Regions from separate parts of the Bradyrhizobium sp. INPA03-11B genome, predicted to be linked through region 4. Evidence: predicted binding sites of a transcription regulator. Region 4 holds the regulator's gene; each other region holds the start of a gene.
What was found. Region 4 encodes HrcA, which represses chaperone genes, less so after heat shock. Its sites were predicted from a motif close to GTTAGCACTCNCNNNNNGNGAGTGCTAAC; they were not measured.
Positions count from the first base shown of each region.

Region 1 (2,201 bases), on a different contig from region 4:
CGATCTCGGCATCGCCGTTGGCCGAAATGGTGCCGACCTGGGCGATCTCCTCGTTCGAGGTGACCTTCTTCGAGTTCTTCTGGAGGTCCGCAACGACGGCTTCGACCGCGAGGTCGATACCGCGCTTCAGGTCCATCGGGTTCATGCCGGCGGCAACCGACTTGGCGCCTTCCTTCACGATCGCCTGGGCGAGCACGGTCGCCGTGGTGGTGCCGTCGCCGGCCGCGTCAGCGGACTTGGAGGCGACTTCGCGCACCATCTGGGCGCCCATGTTCTCGAACTTGTCCTCGAGCTCGATCTCCTTGGCGACGGTGACGCCGTCCTTGGTGATGCGGGGAGCGCCGAACGACTTCTCGAGCACCACGTTGCGGCCCTTCGGACCGAGGGTGACCTTCACCGCGTTGGCGAGAACGTCGACGCCGCGCAGCATCTTGTCGCGCGCCTCGACGGAGAATTTGACTTCTTTAGCTGCCATCTGAGTTTTTCCTTGAAAGATTTAACCTGGGAGGGAGGGAGGCGCTTAGGCCGCCTTCTTCTTGGAAGCGGGGACGTCGAGCACGCCCATGATGTCGCTTTCCTTCATGATCAGCAGGTCTTCGCCGTCGATCTTGACCTCGGTGCCCGACCACTTGCCGAACAGGACGCGGTCGCCGACCTTGACGTCGATGGGGATCAGCTTGCCAGCTTCGTCGCGGCCGCCCGGGCCAACGGCGATGACTTCACCCTGGGAGGGCTTTTCCTTGGCACTGTCCGGAATGATGATGCCGCCAGCGGTCTTCTCTTCGGCGTCGATACGCTTAACCACGACGCGGTCGTGAAGCGGACGGAATTTCATGCAGTCCTCCTAAACATTTGCGGATGCTGTAGATTTTTGGAGTTTTAGCAGTCCAGCCCAGCGAGTGCCAGACTGGTTGGGCAGGAGATAGGCCAAGCCTTTGCGGCGGGCAAGTGCCTCTAGCAGAAAAATTGGCACTCGTAAGTGTCGGCTGCCACGAGCATTTCGGCATCCTTAATGCCGCCCTGAAGGGCCGCCGGGCTATTAGCAGATGCGGTAAGCTGCTGCCAACGCTTGAAATTTCAACAACCTATTAAACATTTAGGCTTGAGATGAGTTAGTCGCGTGCGTCACATTTCTCTCATGTGAGCGCATCCATTGCCGGTGGTCCGGCGGGGAGGTCGGCCACCATGTGAATGCGCTCCGTCACAGGAGGTTGGCATGGTCTCGCGAGTTGGTGGGGTTGTTTCCGACGATTTCAGGAAGCAGTTGCTGGGGTATGGGCTGACGACGGCGCAAATCCTCTATCGGATGCCGGATCACCCCTCGTTGCTGCAGACCTATGTCTGGCAGAACTACGACCTGTTTCCGAAATTTCCGGCGCTGCAGGATTTCCTCGCCTTCTGGCAGCAGAAGCTCGAGGGCCCGCTGTTCTCGGTGACGGTGGCGCATTCCAAGCTGGTCAAGCCAGCCGAGCTGCGCGCCGTCGACGGCGTATTCCGGCTGCATTGATCCGCTGAGGGCGCAAGGCAAGGGGGCGAGGCGCGGCGATGCGCCTTTGCCCACCTCGCGCGGCGCGACTTGTGTTAGCCTCCGTCCGCCAGAAAAAGACGGGAGGCGAACAATGGCCAAGAAGACGGCATCGAGATCCGCAGCCAAGACCGCGGTGAAGAAGAAATGGACCGGGCTCGGCGCCGGTGCCAAGAAATCCTCTGCGCGCAAGACCATCAAGTCCAAGGGCCGCGTCTCGGCGGCGAAGAAGAGCGCGCCCAAGACAGCAACTAAGACAGCGGTGAAGGCACGGCCGAAGCAGCGCGTCGCCATCAGCCATCACCGCGAAGAGGATTTCAAGGCCGACGGCTTGCGCGCCTATGCCAAGTACCGCGACCTCGGCATCGCAGCCGCCTCGCATGGTCTCGCCCAGGCGCATGTGATCCGGCTGCAAGGACCATGCAATCCGGATGAAGTGTCGAAGCTGCACTTCCACGACGTCGAATTCCAGATGGTCTATGTGCTCAAGGGTTGGGTGAAGACCTACATGGAAGGCGAGGGCGAGACGCTGATGCAGGAAGGCAGCGCCTGGACCCAGCCGCCGCGCATCCGCCACATGATCCTGGACTATTCCGACGACGTTGAGCTGCTGGAAGTGATCCTGCCGGCCGAGTTCAAGACGGTGGAGTTGAAGGCGTAGTCCCTCCTTCGTCAT
Region 1 covers NZ_JASGSR010000030.1:19,965-22,165, reverse strand. Annotated here, with positions in the region: gene groL (chaperonin GroEL) at 1-475, opposite strand, end outside; gene groES (co-chaperone GroES) at 521-835, opposite strand; gene QMZ05_RS15185 (usg protein) at 1,217-1,507, shown strand; gene QMZ05_RS15180 (cupin domain-containing protein) at 1,620-2,186, shown strand.
Region 1: a site for HrcA is predicted at 879-907, ahead of groES (co-chaperone GroES). Genes of this name have one in related genera too.

Region 2 (2,201 bases), on a different contig from region 4:
TCAGCGACGATGACCAGCGGCTTGCCGGTCTGCACCACGGCCTCGAGCAGCGGCAGCAGCTCGTTCAGCGAGGAGAGCTTCTTCTCGTTGATCAGGATATAGGCGTCGTCCATCTCAACGCGCATCTTGTCGGCGTTGGTGACGAAGTAGGGCGAGATGTAGCCGCGGTCGAACTGCATGCCCTCGACGACGTCGAGTTCGGTCTCGAGCGACTTGGCTTCCTCAACCGTGATCACGCCCTCGTTGCCGACCTTCTTCATGGCGTCGGAGAGGAACTTGCCGATTTCGGCATCGCCGTTGGCGGAGATGGTGCCGACCTGGGCGATCTCCTCGTTCGAGGTGACCTTCTTGGAGTTCTTCTGGAGATCCGCAACGACGGCTTCGACCGCGAGGTCGATACCGCGCTTCAGGTCCATCGGGTTCATGCCGGCGGCGACCGACTTGGCGCCTTCCTTCACGATTGCTGCGGCCAGCACGGTCGCAGTGGTGGTGCCGTCGCCGGCCGCGTCAGCGGACTTGGAGGCGACTTCGCGCACCATCTGGGCGCCCATGTTCTCGAACTTGTCCTCGAGCTCGATCTCCTTGGCGACGGTGACGCCGTCCTTGGTGATGCGGGGAGCGCCGAACGACTTCTCGAGCACCACGTTGCGGCCCTTCGGACCGAGCGTGACCTTCACCGCATTGGCGAGGATATCGACGCCGCGCAGCATCTTGTCGCGCGCGTCTACGCCGAATTTGACTTCTTTGGCTGACATGGTTGATTTCCCTGAGTTTGATGTCTTCTCGCCCTTGGCGGGGCGCTCGGCAAGCGCTCCTCAGGGCGAGTGGTGCGAGCGGTTGGACTAGGCGGCCTTCTTGCTGGAAGACACGTCGGTGAGAACGCCCATGATGTCGCTCTCCTTCATGATCAACAGCTCCTGGCCATCGATCTTGACCTCGGTGCCCGACCACTTGCCGAACAGGACGCGGTCGCCGACCTTGAGGTCGATGGGGATCAGCTTGCCAGCTTCGTCGCGGCCACCCGGGCCAACGGCGATGATTTCACCCTGTGAGGGCTTCTCTTTAGCTGTATCTGGTATAATAATACCTCCAGCAGTCTTCTCATCTGCGTCGATGCGCTTGACCACGACGCGGTCGTGAAGTGGACGGAAATTCATGCAGCCCTCCTAACTGTGTATACGGGTTGATCATTTCTGAATTGTTAGCAGTCGACGCTAACGAGTGCCAACGAAGGCGGAACTGAAATAGGAGAGGGTTTTTCGGGGGCAAGTGTTCGTAACAGAAAAAGATCGGATGCTGCGCCACCAGATCTGGCAGTTGTGTTGACGATCATTAGCCGATCTCGACGCCAGCCGCGGACCACGTGGTCCAAGCTGTGACCGAGGCATTGAATTTCAGCAGGTTCTTAAACTCGTTGGCTTGAGGCGAGTCGGTCGTGTGCGGCACATTTCGCTCATGAGCACGTCTCCACCGATCGCAGTCCACGCCGGCGAACTCGCGTAGGCATTGAGGCGGGATGACAGGATCCTTACGAGACAGATCAGAGGCGTGCGCGCAAGCGATCCTGCCCTTTATCGAGCCCCGATCAGTAGAAACCCGGAGGACGGGCGTCGGCCTCGGGCTCCGGATCCTGGTCGGGCTCGTTACTGACGTCGGTTTCCAGATTCCTCAGCACGCTGCGGCAATATCCGGCGATGTAGTCGGAGATCTGCTTGATAGACCGCGGATTTCTTCAATGCGTTCAACTCGTCCACGACCGACGGCAGCGCATCGAGGACGGCCTGGGACAACTGTCCGACGCGGCGCCTCACCTGCGCGGCGGAGAGCTGGTTCTCCTCCGCCATGCGATTCCAGTGGCGCGCGTAGATGTAGTGCCCACGATTCTTACCCGCGATCTTCATGGCTAAATTTCGCGTGACGTCCGGATAGATGTCGCCGTTCATCACGTCGTAGAGCGGAGCCATCGAGACGGCACCGCTTGCTTGGAGGAGAAGCGAATAGTTCTTTGAATGCGCGTCAACGTTTCCGCACAGAACGTTGAAGACGAGAAAGTCGACGAAGCGGACAGCGTTGAAGGCGCCCGACTGCATTGTCCGAAGGACATCAAAGCAGTCCTTCAGGGTCGGCCCCGCAGCCAGGTCGCCGGATTGGACTCGTATTTTGTCGATGGGATGCGCCCCGTAGCCTGGCAGAAGTCCTCC
Region 2 covers NZ_JASGSR010000052.1:10,787-12,987, reverse strand. Annotated here, with positions in the region: gene groL (chaperonin GroEL) at 1-755, opposite strand, end outside; gene QMZ05_RS21880 (co-chaperone GroES) at 843-1,157, opposite strand; gene QMZ05_RS21875 (HipA domain-containing protein) at 1,644-2,090, opposite strand; gene QMZ05_RS21870 (hypothetical protein) at 2,117-2,201, opposite strand, start outside.
Region 2: a site for HrcA is predicted at 1,201-1,229, ahead of QMZ05_RS21880 (co-chaperone GroES). Genes of this name have one in related genera too.

Region 3 (2,201 bases), on a different contig from region 4:
CTGCGCGATCATCTTGCCGATCGCGGCGTCGCCATTGGCCGAGATGGTGCCGACCTGCGCGACCTCGGAGGACGAGGCGACCGGCTTGGCGCGCTTCTCGATGTCCTTGATCACGGCGGCGACCGCGGTGTCGATGCCGCGCTTGAGGTCCATCGGGTTCATGCCGGCGGCGACCGACTTGGCGCCCTCACGGACGATGGCCTGGGCCAGCACGGTCGCGGTGGTGGTGCCGTCACCGGCGGTGTCGTTGGTCTTGGAAGCGACCTCGCGCAGCATCTGCGCGCCCATGTTCTCGAACTTGTCGTCGAGCTCGATCTCCTTGGCGACGGTGACGCCGTCCTTGGTGATGCGGGGCGCGCCAAAGCTCTTCTCGATGACGACGTTGCGGCCCTTCGGGCCGAGCGTCACCTTCACGGCGTTGGCGAGCACGTCGACACCGCGCAGCATGCGGTCGCGGGCGTCTCCGGCGAATTTTACGTCCTTGGCAGCCATTGATTTGAACTCCTGGAAAAAGTGTGGGGCGGTTGTTTGCTGTTTGTCATCGCCGAGGGGGCTTCCCCTCTCCACGCAACCGAGGTGTACCTCGGTTGCGCATTTTGATTTTGCGCAAGTCGGGCAGGCCCGACTTGCGTGGGAGAGGGTGGACGCGATGCGGGAGCATCGCGGACGGGTGAGGGGTCTGTCTCCGCGGATGGAGACCCCTCATCCGGCGCGCCTTGCGCGCCACCTTCTCCCACAAGGGGAGAAGGGAAGAGGTCGCCATGCAGACGCGGCGGCCCTCGGAGTTCGTGGGCTTACGCCAGCACGCCCATGATGTCGGACTCCTTCATGATGAGGAGCTCCTGGTTGTCGAGCTTGACCTCGGTGCCCGACCATTTGCCGAACAGCACGCGGTCGCCGACCTTGAGGTCGATCGGGATCAGCTTGCCGGCCTCGTCGCGGCCACCCGGGCCAACGGCGACGATCTCGCCCTGCGACGGCTTCTCCTTGGCCGAGTCCGGAATGATGATGCCGCCCTTGGACTTCTCCTCGGCATCGATACGCTTGACCACGACGCGGTCATGCAGTGGGCGGAAGGTGGATTTAGCCATGACGTTCCCTCTTGGAGGCTCGGTTTCAGGTCCGGTTCATCGAGACCGGCGTTGAATGCCGGCCCGGTCGGCGCAGGGCAGGACGCCCGGCGCATTTAGCAATCGTGGTGCGAGAGTGCTAATTGCGGGCCGGGAAATATGGCTTGGCGCAGTTTCTGTCAAGCAAACGGGTTAAGGCCTTGGTGAGGCCAATATAGGATGGTGGACCAGAAACCAAATCGTAGCGATGACGTAATTTTGTCAGACGTCATTGCTCCGTCTTAAGTTTTACGCTTGGCTGCAGGACGGGTGCGGCCGGGACATTGTCGGGGGATACATATGATCAGGTCACTCAACGCGCGATTGGTCGCACGGTTCGCGGCCGTTTCGGCGCTGACGACACTCTTGGGGGCGTGCGGCAGCATGAGCCTGCCGTCGTTGTCGTCGAACCCCGAGCCGGTGCCCTCCGAACCGGGGGTCGCCCCGGAAATGCCGGCGAGCATCCGCCCCGACGAGATCGTCGGCCGCTGGGGTCTCGCCTCGTTCCAGAATCCCGCCGACCGCGCCCGCACCGAGGCCGCCGCGCGCGGCCAGTGCAAGCAGCCTTACGTCATCGGCGCCGGCCAGAACGGCGGCGTCATCATGCATCTGGCCGACCAGGCCACCCCGCAGGAACTGCGGCTGAAGGGTTCCCCGAGCGGCAAGAACTATATCGGCCCGCCCGGACCTGTGCCCGGCGAGCAGGACCGCGAGATCATCTCGTTCGACGGAAGGGTCCTGATCACCCGCTTCGTCGACAAGGACGCCGCTACCCGCTACGGCAACATGGTCTACGTCCGCTGCGCCCCGCGGGCGTAAGAGCGAGGCTGGTCCTTCCGTTCATCCTGGAGCCGCATCGGCAGTACACCTCTCCCCTTGTGGGAGAGGTCGAATTGCATCGCCAGATGCAATTCGGGTGAGGGGTATCTCTCCACGAGTGACCCTCTCTGAGTCCGAGCTCGCGGATAGAACCCCTCATCCGGCGCTGCGCGCCACCTTCTCCCACAAGGGGAGAAGGGAAGGCCGCCCGTCATTGCGAGCGAAGCGAAGCAATCCATGGTCCCGCTGCGGCACCATGGATTGCTTCGTCGC
Region 3 covers NZ_JASGSR010000032.1:26,094-28,294, reverse strand. Annotated here, with positions in the region: gene groL (chaperonin GroEL) at 1-492, opposite strand, end outside; gene QMZ05_RS15970 (co-chaperone GroES) at 795-1,091, opposite strand; gene QMZ05_RS15965 (hypothetical protein) at 1,410-1,928, shown strand.
Region 3: a site for HrcA is predicted at 1,186-1,214, ahead of QMZ05_RS15970 (co-chaperone GroES). Genes of this name have one in related genera too.

Region 4 (2,201 bases):
GCGGTGACCCAGCCGCGGCCCTGGCCCTTCAGCCACGGCGGCAACCGCTCTTCCAGCGTTGCGGTCACCAGCACATGGGTGTCGCCGAACTTCACCATGCAGGAACCCTCGGCATATTTGACGACGCCGCGTTCCAGCGACACGGGGCGCAGTTCATCGGGCGCACGGCGGCTTGGCCGCATGAAATCCTCCAAAAATCCGACAGATATGGCTGGGCGTGCTTGTAGGAGGGGCAGGGGGCAGCGGCAAGGGTCTTGGCGAGGGTTTTGGCAAGGGTTTTCGGCTCCGGATTGGTCCGGTACCAGAAGGCCGAATGCACGCTTGTCACCGGCCCTCCGGATCGACAAATTAGGCAGTAATTGTGAGGGACTGGAGTGTGACTCACCACGATCCGATTGGCCTGATTGCCCCGCATGCCGGGCTCGCCCAGCTCAACGAGCGCTCGCGCGACATTTTTCGTCAAATCGTCGAAAGCTATCTCGCGACCGGCGAGCCGGTCGGCTCGCGCAACATCTCGCGCCTGATCGCATTACCGCTGTCGCCGGCCTCGGTCCGCAATGTGATGTCGGATCTCGAGCAGCTCGGCCTGATCTATGCGCCGCACACCTCGGCCGGCCGGTTGCCGACTGAGCTCGGCCTGCGTTTCTTCGTCGACGCCCTGATGCAGGTCGGCGACCTCACCGAGGCCGAACGCCAGTCGATCCAGACCCAGCTTGCCGCCGTCGGCCGTGCGCAATCCGTCGAGGCGGCGCTTGGCGAAGCGTTGACGCGGCTGTCTGGGCTGACCCGTGCCGCGGCTGTGGTGCTGACGCAGAAGTCGAATGCACGGCTGAAGCACATCGAATTCGTGCGGCTGGAGCCTGAGAAGGCGCTGGTCGTGCTGGTCGGCGAAGACGGCCAGGTCGAAAACCGCGTGCTGGCGCTGCCGCCGGGCGTTCCATCTTCGGCCCTGACCGAAGCCACCAATTTCCTCAATGCGCGGATCCGCGGCCGGACGCTGGCCGAAGCACGGCTCGAGCTCGAGACGGCATTGACGCAAAATCGCGCCGAGCTCGACCAGCTCACGCAAAAGGTCGTCGCGGCCGGCATCGCGAGCTGGTCCGGCGGCGAGAACGAGGACCGCCAGCTGATCGTGCGCGGTCACGCCAATCTGCTCGAGGACCTGCACGCGCTCGACGATCTCGAGCGGATCAAGTCGCTGTTCGACGATCTCGAGACCAAGCGCGGCGTGATCGACCTGCTCGGCCGCGCCGAGCGCGGTGAGGGCGTGCGGATATTCATCGGATCGGAGAACAAGCTGTTCTCGCTGTCGGGTTCCTCGACCATCATCGCGCCCTACGGTGACGCCCAGGGCCGGATCGTCGGCGTGCTCGGCGTGATCGGGCCGACGCGGCTGAACTATGCACGGGTGATCCCGACCGTCGATTATGCCGCGCGCATCGTCAGCAAGATGCTGGGCGGTTGACTGGTGCGGATTTCGCTTTCATTTGATGGGTTTCGTTCACCCCAACCGGAGATCCCTGTGCCCGAAACCGGTATGTTGCGCTTGATTTTCGCCGCCTAAAGCACGATATGCCGGGCAGCCAATCCCCAAGATTTGAACCGACGCGAGTTTTCGAGAAGGCAAGCCATGACCGATCCGAACCGGGCCAATGACAACACCGAGAATTCGGCGCCGACGGGTGAGCCCGTGGTCTCGAAGCCCTACATCATGCCTGACGATCCCGAGGTGGGGTCGGCCGAGGCGCTGACCAAGGAACTCGCCGAGGCGAAGGACCGCACGCTGCGCACGCTGGCCGAGATGGAGAACCTCCGTCAGCGCACCCGCCGCGAGGTTGCCGACGCCAAGACCTATGGCATCACCGGCTTCGCCCGCGACGTGCTCGATATCGCCGACAATCTGCAGCGCGCGCTCGACGCCGTGCCGGCCGAGACCAAGGAAGCCGCCGATCCCGGCCTGAAGGCGCTGATCGAAGGCGTCGAGCTGACCGAGCGTTCGCTGCTCAACGCGCTGGAGAAGAACGGCGTCAAGAAGTTCGATCCGATCGGCGAGAAGTTCGACCCGAACTTCCAGCAGGCGATGTTCGAGGTGCCTGACGCGTCGGTGCCGTCGGGCACGGTGGTCCAGGTGGTGCAGGCCGGCTACATGATCGGCGAGCGCATTCTGCGTCCGGCGCTGGTCGGCGTCTCCAAGGGCGGCG
Region 4 covers NZ_JASGSR010000034.1:19,527-21,727, reverse strand. Annotated here, with positions in the region: gene rph (ribonuclease PH) at 1-182, opposite strand, end outside; gene hrcA (heat-inducible transcriptional repressor HrcA) at 377-1,465, shown strand; gene grpE (nucleotide exchange factor GrpE) at 1,631-2,201, shown strand, end outside.